Regions from separate parts of the Arthrobacter sp. 10T44 genome, predicted to be linked through region 3. Evidence: riboswitches for the same ligand, from Rfam matches in the RefSeq annotation. Region 3 holds a riboswitch; each other region holds the start of a gene.
The links. Region 3 has a riboswitch for S-adenosylmethionine ahead of AC1DBL_RS04290 (DUF1737 domain-containing protein). Riboswitches for the same ligand answer to the same signal wherever they lie in the genome.

Region 1 (4,491 bases), on a different contig from region 3:
GGCTCATGAGCGCCTCGGTGATGGCGATGTAGCTGTTGGCGTCGAAGCGTCGCACCAGCTTGTTGCCCTGGTGGTCCAGGTAGCTCTCCACCTGGTAGCGCCCACGGCCGGCCAGCGACCCGGCCTCCAGCGGGGCCTCGGCCGCCTGGGCGTTGCGTCCGAAGCGCCCGTCCAGCTCGGCTGCGGAACGGTAGGTGATGTGCGCGATCCGGCGCGCGAGGGCCAGTCCGGCGTGCGGTTCCGGGCCGCCGTAGTAGTCGCCGCCGTTGAAGTTGGGGTCCTGGCGGATTGCCAGGGTCTGGGCCTGGGCGAAGGCGATCTGTTCGGCGGTGCTGCTGGCGCCGACCGAAATCACGGCGCAGCGCTGCACCCGCGCCGGGTAGGTCACCGCCCACTCCAGCGCGCGCGCTCCCCCGAGCGAGCCGCCGAGCACGGCATACCAGCTGCTGATCCCCAGCGCGTCGGCGAGCCGGGCTTCCGCCGCGGTGCTGTCCCGGAGGGTGACCAGCGGGAAGCGCGAGCCCCAGGGCCGGCCGTCCGGGGCCGGCGTGGAGGGCCCGGTGGAGCCGTAGCAGCCGCCGAGGATGTTGATGGAGACCACGAAGTACTTGTCCGTGTCCACCGGGGCGCCGGGGCCTGCCAGTTCCTCCCACCAGCCCGGTTCCTCGCCGGCGCCGCGGGTCACGTGGGTGTCGCCGGTCAGGGCGTGCTCGATCAGCACCGCATTGGAGGCATCGGCGTTCAGCGTCCCCCAGGTCTCGTAGGCGAGGGTGACCTCAGGCAGGGTGGCACCGGATTCAAGGGCCAGGGAACCGATCGGGAGGTACTGCACCGTCCCGTCGGAACCAGCGCCGTCGGAACCAGCGCCGTCGGGAACAGTGGAGGGTTTGCTTTCGGGTACACCCGTGCGGGTGACGGCAATCGTCATGTGAGGACCTAACTTCGCGCTTGCCCGCCGTCAGCTGACCGGCAGGCCAGGTCTTCACCCGGGGCACCCCGCCGCAAATGGAGGGTTGCCGGCCAGCAAGCCGGGGCTGTCACTGGCACTCATGACCTGCGTCGATTCTACGAAACACGGCCGCGCAAGCGCGAAGATTGTGACGGCTGTGTGACAGCCGGACCCGTCAACACCGCAGTTTCCCCACCTTTGACAGACGCGCCCGGCGGGTCGCCCCGAAGTGTCGGCGATTCCCGGGGCCATCCCCGCAAAGGTGGGGAAAGTCGGCGTGCTGCGTGACCTCAGGCGTTCTTGGCCGCCCGGAAGCCGGCATCGAGGTCCGCGATGATGTCGTCGATGTGCTCGAGGCCCACCGAGAGCCGGACCAGGCCGGGATTGACGCCGGCGACCGCCTGCTGCTCCGGCGAGAGCTGGCTGTGCGTGGTCGACGCCGGGTGGATGACCAGCGAGCGCACGTCACCGATGTTCGCCACATGGGAGTGCAGTTCGAGGGCGTCGACGAAGCGTTTGCCGGCCTCCGCTCCCCCTGCGAGGTTGAACGCGACGACGGCGCCGGTCCCCTTCGGGCCGTACTTCCGGCCGCGCTCGTACCAGGGGCTGGACGGCAGCCCGGCGTAGGCGACGGATTCGACGTCGTCCCTGGCTTCCAGCCATTCGGCCACCCGCAGGGCGTTGGCGACGTGCCGTTCCACCCGCAGGCTCAGCGTCTCGATCCCCTGGGCGATGAGGAAGGCGTTGAACGGCGAGACGGCCGAACCGAGGTCGCGCAGCAGCTGGACCCGGGCCTTGAGGATGAAGGACAGGTTCGCTCCCAGCGCCCCGTCCGCCCCGAGGTCGCGGGCATAGACCAGGCCGTTGTACGTGGGATCCGGGGTGTTGAAGCCGGGGAAGCGCTCCGGGTCCTTGCCGAAGTCAAAGTTGCCGGAGTCGACGATCACGCCGGCAATCGCGGCACCGTGTCCGCCGAGATACTTGGTGGCCGAATGCACCACGATGTCGGCGCCCCACTCGATCGGGCGGATCAGGTAGGGGGTGGAGAGGGTGTTGTCCACGATCAGCGGCACCCCGGCCCGGTGGGCGACGTCCGCGACGCCTTCGATGTCCAGCACGTCCTGGCGGGGGTTGGAGACCACCTCGCCGAAGAACAGCTTGGTGTTCGGCTGCACGGCATCGCGCCACTGCTCAAGGTTGTCCGGGTCCTCCACGAACGTCACGGAGATACCGAACTTCTTCAGCGTGTGGGCCAGCAGGTTGTAGGTCCCGCCATAGAGGCTGGGGCTGGCGACGACGTGGTCTCCTGCCTCGGCGATGTTGAGGATCGCGAAGGTTTCGGCGGCCTGGCCGGAACTGAGCAGGAGCGCCCCAAGGCCGCCCTCCAGGCTCGCGACCCGCTGTTCCACCGCGTCCTGGGTGGGGTTGCCGATCCGGGTGTAGATGGGGGCGAGCTCGGCGAGCGCGAACCGGTTGGCGGCGCTCTCTGCACTGGGGAAGACGAACGACGTCGTCTGGTAGATCGGCAGCGACCGCGCGCCGGTGGCGGAGTCCGGCTCCTGGCCGGCGTGGATCTGGCGGGTTTCAAAGGACCAGGCGTTGGACATCGGAGAGCTCCCTAATGACTGGGCACAGGCCGCCCCTGGCCTCTGGGGCCGGAACGGCTCTGGCGCCGCGCTTGCCTGCCGGCGGACGCCGGCGGGCCAGGTCTTCACCCGGGGCACCCCACCGCGCAAGGAGGGTTGCCGGCCAGCAAGCCGGGGCTCGATGCTGGCGCTCATGACCTGGCTTCAGTCTACGAACGCGCCATTACGCCTGGATAGCTTTGTGACGAAAATGAAGAACGGCCCCACCGCCGCCCGGCGCACGCCCGGGAGCCGGAAAGTGCCGTGGTTCTGGCCGGGCAAATCCGCGCGGTGAGCTCCGGAAAATGACATCCCATCACGGTAAGGGCATCCTAAGCTGAGAGCTCCATCACAAAGTGCCAAGATGAGGGCATGCGCATGGATCACGTCTCTTACGCCTGTGAACAAGATGGCCTGGCTGCCACCACCGAACGTATTGCGACCGCCCTCGGGGTCGAAGCCGTCAAGGGCGGAATACACCCCCGGTTCGGGACCCGCAACATGATTATCCCGCTTGCCGGGCACAAGTACCTCGAGGTCGTGGAGGTCCTGGACCACCCGGCCTCCGACAAGGCGCCGTTCGGGCAGGCAGTCCGCGCCCGCTCGGCCGCCGGCGGTGGCTGGATGGGCTGGTGCGTCGAGGTTGACGACCTGGCACCGTTCGAGGAGCGGCTGGGCCGCTCCGCCGTCAACGGCAACCGCAAGTTCCCCGACGGCCGCGAACTGGTCTGGAAGCAGATCGGCATCCTGGGCCTGATCGCGGATCCGCAGGTCCCCTACATGCTCAAGTGGGAAGGCGACCCCGCCCTGCACCCGTCCAACGCCTATGAGAGCAACGTGAAGATGTCTGCCCTCACGATCGCGGGCTCGGCCGAGCGGGTCACCGAGTGGCTGGGTGAACCGGTCGAGAAGCCGCTGGAGGACGTGGACGTGAACTGGCTGGCCCCGCACGGGACGCCGGGAATCCTGTCCGTCACCTTCGAAACCGATTCCGGAGCCGTCACGATCTGACGCTTCCTGCCCGAAAAACTTCGGCCGCCAGCAGCGGGTGCCAATGATGCCACCCACCGCTGGCGGCCGAAACACTTTAACCCGTCGCCGGCGGCGGGCCACTGGGGGCAACGCGGGTTATGCCTGCTCAGCCCAGGCCGATCGCCTTGCCGAAGAGGCTGAATCCGACGAAGGCCACGATGTCCAGCAGCGCATGCGCAATCACCAGCGGCATCACCCGGCGCGTCTTCGTGTAGATCAGCGCGAAGATGACGCCCATGACGGCGTTGCCGATGAACGGCCCGAAGCCCTGGTAGAGGTGGTAGCTGCCGCGCAGCATCGAACTGGCGAAGATCGCCAGCGGCATGCCCCAGCCGAACTTGCCGAGCCGGTCCAGCAGGTAGCCCACCACGATCACCTCCTCCACGATCCCGTGCCGGATCGCGGAGAGGATCAGGACCGGCACCGTCCACCAGTAGGAGTCCAGTGCGCTGGGGATGATCGCCGTCGTGATCCCCAGCGCCCGCCCGGCCGCGTAGAGCCCGAGCGACGGTATGCCGATCAGGGCAGCGAGGCCGAGGCCCTGGAGCAGGTCCTTGCCGGGCCGGGCGAAGTTGAAGCCCAGCTTCCGGAACGCCGAGCTGCCCGTGCCGGCGGCCATGCCGGCGGGCCGGAGTTCGGTCAGGAAATGGATCACCAGCACCACCGGGACCAGGGCGAAGATGATGTCCAGCAACTGGTACGTGAGGTCGAAATACTCCCGGCTGCTTTGCGAGCGGTTCAGCGTCGAGGTGCCCTGCGCCAGCGGCGCCCTGGTCATCTTGTCCAGCAGCTGCACTACCGAGTACACCGCCGACTGCCCCAGGGACAGGCCCAGGACAATCCAGACTTCTAGCCGCAGCCGACGGCGGGAGGGAACCAACATGG
Region 2 (4,491 bases), 880 kb from region 3:
GGCCACAATCTCGGCCTGGACCCAGAAGGCGCGGCGCCAGGCCGGCCGGAGCCGCTCGCCGAGGATCTCCGGGAGGGTCTTGCCGGTGACGATGCCGAGCTTGGCGGACTGGTACTGGACCAGCACCGCCATGACGTTGGCGGCGACGAGAACCCAGACGAGCAGATAACCGTACTGTGCCCCGGCCGTCAGGTTGGCGGCGACGTTGCCGGGGTCCACATAGGCGATGGCAGCCACGAACGCCGGGCCGAGCAGGCCCAGCAAAGCCCGGCGGCTACCCCTGATCCTGCGGGCAGGCGGTTTCCCCGCGGGCAGGGGTTCGTGTCCGGCTACGTCCAGCACTGCGGGCTCCCAAGAAGTTCCTGAGTGCCTACAAATATAAGTTAGGCACACCGAAATAATAGGCGCCGCGGCGTGGTCAGTGCAATGCGGGAACCTCAGGCTTTGACGGCACGCCAGCTTTGCGTCAGGTAGGGAAGCGGCAGGAGCTGCCCGGCAGTGTGTCCGAGGTGCTCGTGCAGGTACCAGTCGAGGTTAGCGAGCACCTTGGCCCTGGTGCTCTCGCCTGCCCGCAGGTAGTAGCTGCGGGATTTGGTCAGTTCCATGACGTCCTGCGTGGTTACTGGATCCTCCCAGCGGGTGAGATGACTCTCCAGCCCGATGAATTCCGGTCCCAGCGGCGGCGTGAAGTGGGGCTTGTGGACGTCCCCCGCATGCATGATCCGGGACAGCCTGTGCACCCAGGGGACCGAGGTGTCGAGCTGGTTCCAGATCAGGCCGAGAACGCCGTGCGGCCGCAGGATCCGGGCCGCCTCGGTACTGGCCAGCAGGGGATCGCACCAGTGCCAGGCCTGGGCCACCGTGACCAGGTCGAAGGCCCCCGAAGCCAGCCCGGTGTGTTCGGCGGTACCCTCGACGGCGGCGACTCCCGGGAGGGCGCGGCGCAGCTGGTCGAGCATGTCCGGGGACGGATCGACGGCCACGGTCCTGAGCCCCCGTTGGACCAGGAGCGCCGTGAACTTACCGGTCCCGGCGCCCAGGTCGGCGGCGTCGTGGGCCCCGGCCGGGATCAGCCAATCGGCCGAATCCGCCGGATAGCCGGGCCGGACCCGGTCGTAGTGCTCGCCGCCGTCCTGGAAGCTCTGCCCGAGCTCCCGCCGCCGCTGGTGCTGCAGTTTTGGGCCACCCTGCAGTCCGGGGTGGTGCAGTTTGGGGCCGCCGCGTGCCACGTGCGATCTCCTTCGGCAGCTCTGGTGCGTACCTGTCGAATTTACCGCACGCGGCCCGGGCTGCGCTGCCGGTCAGTCGACGGAGCAGGGGGCTGCGCCAGCGGTGCCAGGCGTGTTCGGCGCCCAGTGCGGATAGCTCCGCGTGTCGTTGGCCGGCACCCAGCGTCCGGCGTCTACGACGTAGTCCCAGCCCAGGCCGTTCCGCCGCAGCTCCTGGAGCCCGGCGAGCAGCCGCTGCGCGTCGTTGAGCCGTGAGCCGAGGCCGAAGCTGGCCCGGAGCGAACCGGCGGGCAGGCCGAGCCGTTTTAGCAGCGGGTGGGCGCAGAACCGGCCGTCGCGCAGGCCTATGCCGTGCTCCGCGGACAGGTATGCGGCGACCAGGCCGGCGTCGTAACCGGCGACCGAGAAGTTGACCACGCCGATCGTCCCGGGGCCGCCTTCCCGGCCGGTGTCCTCGAAGATGTGGTGGACCGTTACGCCGTCGATCCGCTCCAGCCCCTCGACCAGGAAGGAACGGATGGCGTCCTCGTGGGCGTGCCACTGCTGCTCGTCCAGCGCCTCGATGACCTGGCTGGCGCGGGCCAGCGCGGCCGCGCCCAGGACATTGGGGGAGCCGCCCTCGTGGCGGGCCGGCCCGGTGGTCCAGCTGACGGCGTCGAGCCGTGCGTCCCGTACTGCGCCGCCGCCGGCCAGGTGCGGGGTGCCGGCGTCCAGCCAGTCCGGCCGGCCCACCAGCACGCCGGCGCCGAACGGGGCGTAGAGCTTGTGGCCGGAGAAGGCGAGGTAGTCGACGTCGTCCGCGGCGATGTTGATGCGGCGGTGCGGGGCCAACTGGGCCGCATCGACGGCGATCCGGGCGCCGAATTCGTGCGCCAGCGCGGCCAGCTCACGGATCGGCAGGATTTCGCCGGTGACGTTGGACGCGCCGGTCACGGCGAGCAGGCTTACTCCGCCGAGGGCGAGTTCCGCCCGGAGCCGCTCCACGGTGCCGGCGAGGGTGGGCGCCGCGACGACGCTGCGGTGCGGGACGTTTTGCCAGGGCAGCAGGTTGGCGTGGTGCTCGATATCGAGGTAAAGCACCTCGCCGGTGTGTCGGCCGTCGTCGACGGGCAGGCAGCCGGCCAGCAGGTTCAGTGCGTCGGTGGTGTTCCGGGTGAAGATCACGGAGTCATCCGGACGGCCGCCGACGAACCCGCGGACGATGTTCCGGGCGTTTTCGTACACCGAGGTACTCAGTTGGGAGGCGTAGCCGGCGCCGCGGTGCACGCTGGCGTAGTACGGCAGGATCTCGTTCAGGTAGGCGGACACCACGGACAGCGCCGGGGCGGAGGCTCCGTAGTCCAGGTTGGCGTACCGGACCTGGCCGCCCTGGATCAGGGGGGCCAGGATTTCGGCGCCGGAAACCGCGGACAGTGGCCGGCGGGCGGCGTCGAAGCGTGCGTCGGTGAACTCCGGGCCGCCGGCGCTGGTGGTGTGGGTGGGGATGGTGGCAGTCGTCATGGGACCTCGCTCGAAAAGGACCCCGCACACAGGGGATCCGCGCTTGCCGGGTCCGCTCCGGACCGGCCAGGTCGTCACCCGGGGCACCCCGCCGCGAATGGAGGGTTGCCGGCCAGCAAACCGGGGTTTTGCGCTGGCACTCGTGACCTGCTTCGAGCCTAGGACATGGCCGGTCGCACGGAAAAGGGAGGGCGGAATATGAAGCGTAGTGTTACGGGCTGCCTCGGGCGTGGCCGGCTAGAGCAGGTCGTCGAGGCCCGGGTTGAGGCGCTTGAGGACTTCGGAGTGCAGGATCGAGTTGGTCGCCAGCGCGTTGCCGCCGAAGGGGCCGTCCTCTCCCTCGAGCGAGGTGAAGCGGCCGCCGGCCTCCGTCACGATCGGGACCAGCGCCGCCATGTCGTAGAGGTTGAGTTCGGGCTCGCAGGCGATGTCGACGGCGCCTTCGGCCACGAGGCAGTAGGACCAGAAATCGCCATAGGCGCGGGTACGCCAGACCTCCTCGGTGAGTCCGAGGAACTCGTCGAGGTTGCCGCGCTGCTTCCAGCCGCCGAGGCTCGAATAGGACAGCGACGCATCGGCGAGCCGGGAGACGTTGGAGACCCTCAGCCGGGTCGCGGCGGCCAGTGAGCGGCCCATGTAGGCGCCGGCGCCCTTGGCGGCCCACCAGCGCTTGCCCAGTGCGGGGGCGCTGACGACGCCCACCACGGGTTCGCCTTCGTCGACGAGGGCGATCAGGGTGGCCCAGACCGGGACGCCGCGGACGAAATTCTTGGTGCCATCGATCGGGTCGATGATCCAGCGGCGCGAACCGTGGCCGGAGCTGCCGAACTCCTCGCCCAGGACGGCGTCGCGCGGGCGGGAGCGGGACAGCTGCCCGCGGATGGCTTCCTCGGCGGACTTGTCCGCGTCGGTGACGGGGGTCAGGTCCGGCTTCGTCTCGATCCGAAGGTCGAGCGCCTTGAAGCGGCTCATGGTCTGGGAATCTACGGAATCTGCCAGTACATGGGCAAGGCGCAGGTCATCGTTGTAGCTCGAAGCTGGTTGGCTCATGCTTCCAAACTACCGTCAAAACGCGCCGCGGACCGGGAGGCCACGTCGCTGCCGCCAAGTAGACGCGGCTATGAGACGCTGCCGAGTTCCTTGGTGTCCTGCGCTTCCAGCCGCGGATCGGTGCCCAGCAGCCGGCGCAGCGAGGCGAGCCGGGCCGGGCCGGACGGGCCCGCGTGGCCGCCCTGCACCCAGGCGTCCACGCCGCAATTGACGGCGGTGGCGTCGTGCTTGCAGCCCCGCTCGCAGTCATCGGTGCCAGGAGCCAGGTCCGGGAAGGAACGCAGGATCCGGTCCGGGTCCACATGGGCCAGGCCGAAGGAGCGGATGCCCGGGGTGTCGATGATCCAGCTGCCCGCAGGCGCATCACTGACCTTCAGCGCCAGCGCGGAGGAGGAGGTGTGGCGGCCGCGGCCGGTGACCGCGTTGACGCCGCCGGTGGCCCGTTCGGCGCCGGTGAGCGCGTTCACCATGGTGGATTTGCCGACGCCGGAGTGGCCCAGCATGACGGTGACCTTCCCGTCGAGGTAGTCCCGCAGCTGCGACACGGCGGCCTTGTCCAGCCGGGCGGACAGGCCGTCATCGGAGCGGGCGTCGATGCCGGAGGCGGCCGAATCCGCGGTCTTGGAGATGATCACCGGGAAATCCAGGTGCTGGTAGTTGGCCAGCAGCTCGGCGGGGTCCTTGACGTCGGCCTTGGTGACGAGCAGCAGCG
Region 3 (4,491 bases):
GGTGCTGTTCGACGAAGGGATGATCTATTTTGATGCCCGGCTGGCCCGGCACCACCCCACTGTGGAGGTCCGGGTCGCGGATGTCTGCCTGCGGGCGGAGGACGCGGCGCTGATCGCGGTGCTGGTGCGCGCCCTCGTGGAGTCCGCCAGCCGGGAGTGGCGCGACGGTGTGGATCCGGCCCCGGTGCCGACGGTCCTGCTAAAAATGGCCGCGTGGCAGGCCAGCAACTGCGGGCTGCGCGGCGAGCTGCTGGACTTCGGCAGCTTCCGTCCCGCTCCCGCCGGCGAGGTGGCGCACGCCCTGGTCGACTTCGTGGCCCCCGTCCTAGCGGAGCAAGGGGAGCTGGACCTGGTGCGCCGCGGCGTGGACCGCGTCCTGGCGCACGGCACGGGCTCGCAGTTGCAGCGCCAGGCGCTCTGCGCTCCGGGGCTGGACACCCCCTCCGACGACGCCGGCCTGGCCGCCGTCGTCGCCCATGCCGTGCGGGTCACGATGCACGGTGCGGACGCCGAGGGAATGTCAGAACCGGCCCCCGTGCTTTCGCGGGTGCGCCGGGGCTAGACCTGCTTGAGCGCCTGCCCGAGGTCGCGGATCAGGTCCTCGACGTCTTCCAGCCCCACCGAGAGCCGCACGACGCCGTCGCTCAGCCCGATAGCCGCGCGCCCCTCCGGGCCCATGGCGCGGTGCGTGGTGGTGGCCGGATGCGTGATCAGGGACTTTGAATCACCGAGGTTGTTGGAAATATCGATGATCCGCAACGCGTCCAGCAGCGCGAACGCGGCTTCCTTGGCGGAGCGGCCGGGCGAGGGCGAAAGCTCCAGAGTCAACACCGTGCCGCCGGCTTTCATCTGCCTGGCGGCCAGCTCGTACTGCGGGTGGGACGGCAGCAGCGGGTACTTAACCCAGCTGACCGCGGGCTGGGCCTCCAGCCATTCGGCCAGCCGAAGCGCCGAGGCGGACGAGTGGTTCACCCGCAGGGCCATCGTCTCCAGTCCCTTACTCAGCACCCAGGCGTTGAAGGCGGACAATGCCGGGCCGGTGTGGCGCATGAGCTGCTTGACCGGGCCCTCGATGAATTCCCGGGTGCCCAGGATCGCGCCGCCGAGCACCCGGCCCTGGCCATCGATGTGCTTGGTGCCGGAGTACACGACCACGTCCGCGCCCAGCTCCCCGCACCGCTGCAGCAGGGGAGTGGCGAAGACGTTGTCCACCACCACGGTCGCACCGGCGGCGTGCGCCAGTTCGCTCACGGCGGCGATGTCCACAATTTCCTGCATGGGGTTCGAGGGAGATTCGAAGAACACGGCCGTCGTCGGCACGGCCAGCGCCGACCGCCACTGCTCGAGGTCCGGGCCGTCCACGAAGACTGTCTCCACGCCCCAGCGCGGCAGGATCTCATTGAGGATGACGAAGCAGGATCCGAAGAGCGAGCGGGCGGCGACCACGCGGTCGCCGGCCCCCAGCAATGCCCCGAGAGCGGTGAACACCGCAGACATGCCCGACGCCGTCGCAAAGCACGCCTCGGTTCCCTCCAACAGCCGGAGGCGTTCCTGGAAGGTGGCCACCGAGGGGTTGCCGTAGCGGGAATAGACAAACCGTTCGTCCTCGCCGGTGAAGGCGCGCTCAGCCGCGGCGGCGGATTCGTAGACGAAGCCCGAGTTCAGGAAGATCGGTTCGGTGGTTTCCTGGAACCCGGTGCGGTCGAGTCCGCCGCGGACGGCCTGGGTGTCCGGGCTCCAGCCCTGGGCATCGGGATTGAAGCTCACTTAGTGCTTTCCAGGTTGGTCGGCAGGCCGTGGTTCTTCCAGCCGTTCACGGTCCGGGCGCCGGTCGGGCCCGGTTCGCCTTCGAAGCCCTCGAGGACGTTGTAGGCGGTGAAGCCGGCCGCCGTGGCGGCGTTCGCGGCGGCGACCGAGCGGGCGCCGGAACGGCACAGGAAGATGAGCTCGGCCGCCGTGGCGCCAGGCGCGTGCTGCCGCAGTTGCCGCTGGAGTTGCCGCTGCAGTTGCTCCAGGAAGTGCGGGTTGGGGGCTCCGCCGGCCAGGGTCCACTGGACGAACAGCGGATCCTGCCGGTCTTCGGTGCCGGCCCCGGTGACCGGGACGCCGATCTGCGACCATTCCGCCTCGGTGCGGACGTCCACCAGGATGGCGCCCGCCCCGACCTTGGCCCAGGCTTCCTGCGGGCTCAGGTCTCCGGCGTAACTCATGCGTGGCCCTCGCCGGTGAACTCGGCGCCGTCGAGCTCATCCACCGCGTTGGCGACGGCGGCGTCGGCGCTCGCGATCGCGGCCGGCAGCACGACGGCCTGGGCCACGATCACGGTGCTGCCGTTGAAGGTGGCGGAGGGGCTGCCGTGCAGGACGTAGCCCTCGGCCAGGGCGGCCGAAACGCGCTCGCAGAAGCTGCGGTCATCGGGCCCGGTGAACAGCCGGTACGCCAGTCTTTCCTCGGCGGGTCCGGGTGCGGCGGGGGATTGGGCGGGGGCTGTGGCGGGCACAGCGGGTGCGGATGCGTCGGGCACGACGGATCTCCTTACTTTCACGCTTGCAGCTCGAATGGTCGATATGCCGAGTATTCACCTGAGGCACCCCGCCGCGAAAGGGAGGGTTGCCGACCGGCCAGTCAGGGCTTGGCGCCGGGTCTCATTACTCCCCAAAAACGTAGCACTTACGACGCCGGCGGCACCGGCGGCGTCGTCATGTTAAGTCACGCGGACGCTGGCATGGCACCTTTCCGGGGGCGGAGCAGCATCACCCGGGACCGGCCGGCTCCTACTCGATCGTGGCGAACAGTTCGTTGAGCTCGGCCGTGAGCTGCCGCCGCAGTTCGGGGGTGCCGATCTCCTTGCCGTCGATGTGGTTCACCGGGGCGAGGAGCCGGATGCTTGAGATGAGCCAGACGGCGTCGGCGTCGTACAGATCGGCAGGTACCAGCGGGCCGTAGCCGAGCTCCCACCCGGCGGCCTTGGCCGCGGTGAACAGGGCGCCCTGCGAGGTGCCCGGGAGGATTCCGCTGTCCAGCTGCGGGGTGATCAGCCGGCGCACGGTGCGGACGCCGCCCGCGCCGTCGTCGCTGGTCTCCAGGTGCGCCAGCAGCACGGTCGACGTCGGGCCCTCCAGGACCCGGCCGTCGGCGGAGGTGAAGATGACGTCGTCCGCGCCCTGGTGGTGGGCGTACCGGAGCGCCGCCATGTTGACCGCGTAGGACAGGGTCTTGGCGCCCAGCAGCAGCCACGGGGCGCGTTCGCCCACCTCGCTGTCGTAGCCGCGGTCCAGCAGGATGACGTCGATGCCGGTCTCGCGCTGCCGGCGGCCGGCTTCCGGCGGCGGCGAGGCCTGCACCCAGCACGTCGGCGTGGCCGCGCCCTCCACGCCGCGGCTGGCGAGCAGCTTCACCACGACCTCGTCCGCTCCGCCGGCCCCGTCGCCGGCGGCTCCGACCGCCGTGGCGGCCCGGCCGCGGTATTCGCTGACCGCGGTCTCGATCGCGCGCCGCCAGGCGTCCTCCGCCGGGATGTCCAACTCCAGCGCGCGCGCCGAGCCGGCCAGCCGGGTCAGGTGGGCCTGCAGCTTGCGCGGGCGTCCCCCCACCACCAGCAGCGACTCGAAAACGCCGTCGCCGCGGGTGGCACCCTGGTCGGTGGCCATCAGCTGCGGCTTGGACGAGTCGGCGACGCGGCCCTTCTCAAACGCGGGATCGAGGAACACCAGCACTGTCGCGCGGGCCGGAACAGAGGCGGGGGTAGTCATGCCTTCAGCTTAGTGCGGCCCGGGTCGGGATAAGCTGTGCGGGTTGCCCGTTCCGGAACTGTTCCGCGGGTCTGGAGCTTGAGGGGTTTGCCTGTGCTGTGGCCATTTTCGCTGGCGGGGTCACTTCCGTCCTGGGTGATCCTGATCCTGACCGTCATCGACCTCGGTATCCGGGTCGTTGCCCTCGGCATCATCCCGGGCAACCGCCGCCCCACCACGGCCATGGCTTGGCTCCTGATCATCTTTTTCGTTCCGGCCGTGGGCGTGGTCCTCTTCCTGCTCTTCGGCAACTTCCGGCTCTCCCGCAAGCGCCGGGCGCAGCAGGACGCGGTGAACACCCGGGTGCGGGCCGGCACGTCGGAACTGGCCATGGTGGAAAGCAAGTACGAGGGCCCGGAATGGGTGTCCTCCGCAGCGGAGCTGAACAAGACGCTCGGTTCCCTGCCCATGGTGGACGGCAACCACGTGGAGCTCCTGCCCGGCTACCCGGATTCGATTAAGGCGATGGCGGCGGCGGTGCGCGAAGCCGAGTCCTTTATCAACGCCGAGTTCTACATCCTCAGCTCGGACCACATCACGGATGACCTGCTGACGGCGATGGAAGAGGCCGCCGAGCGCGGCGTCGAAGTCCGCCTCCTGTTCGACCACTTGGGCACCCTGCGGATTAAGGGGTACAGCAAGCTCATCGCCCGGCTCAAGGCCAGCAAGATCCGCTGGCGGCCCATGCTGCCGCTGCGGC

Region 1: it holds a riboswitch for S-adenosylmethionine, as region 3 does, so the genes downstream of both, AC1DBL_RS14890 (bifunctional o-acetylhomoserine/o-acetylserine sulfhydrylase) here and AC1DBL_RS04290 (DUF1737 domain-containing protein) in region 3, are expected to answer to the same signal.
Region 2: it holds a riboswitch for S-adenosylmethionine, as region 3 does, so the genes downstream of both, AC1DBL_RS00115 (aminotransferase class V-fold PLP-dependent enzyme) here and AC1DBL_RS04290 (DUF1737 domain-containing protein) in region 3, are expected to answer to the same signal.

The regions. Positions count from the first base shown of each region.
Region 1 covers NZ_JBFTGT010000010.1:20,213-24,703, reverse strand. The annotation lists gene metX (homoserine O-acetyltransferase MetX) at 1-928, opposite strand, end outside; SAM riboswitch class IV at 940-1,055, opposite strand; gene AC1DBL_RS14890 (bifunctional o-acetylhomoserine/o-acetylserine sulfhydrylase) at 1,240-2,556, opposite strand; SAM riboswitch class IV at 2,619-2,734, opposite strand; gene AC1DBL_RS14885 (VOC family protein) at 2,947-3,585, shown strand; gene AC1DBL_RS14880 (CPBP family intramembrane glutamic endopeptidase) at 3,713-4,489, opposite strand.
Region 2 covers NZ_JBFTGT010000001.1:22,126-26,616, reverse strand. The annotation lists gene AC1DBL_RS00125 (Nramp family divalent metal transporter) at 1-342, opposite strand, end outside; gene AC1DBL_RS00120 (class I SAM-dependent methyltransferase) at 438-1,229, opposite strand; gene AC1DBL_RS00115 (aminotransferase class V-fold PLP-dependent enzyme) at 1,302-2,729, opposite strand; SAM riboswitch class IV at 2,764-2,877, opposite strand; gene hisN (histidinol-phosphatase) at 2,967-3,779, opposite strand; gene rsgA (ribosome small subunit-dependent GTPase A) at 3,848-4,491, opposite strand, start outside.
Region 3 covers NZ_JBFTGT010000001.1:906,364-910,854, reverse strand. The annotation lists gene AC1DBL_RS04305 (glutamate--cysteine ligase 2) at 1-562, shown strand, start outside; gene AC1DBL_RS04300 (O-succinylhomoserine sulfhydrylase) at 559-1,767, opposite strand; gene AC1DBL_RS04295 (rhodanese-like domain-containing protein) at 1,764-2,210, opposite strand; gene AC1DBL_RS04290 (DUF1737 domain-containing protein) at 2,207-2,524, opposite strand; SAM riboswitch class IV at 2,539-2,653, opposite strand; gene AC1DBL_RS04285 (aminodeoxychorismate lyase) at 2,775-3,752, opposite strand; gene cls (cardiolipin synthase) at 3,846-4,491, shown strand, end outside.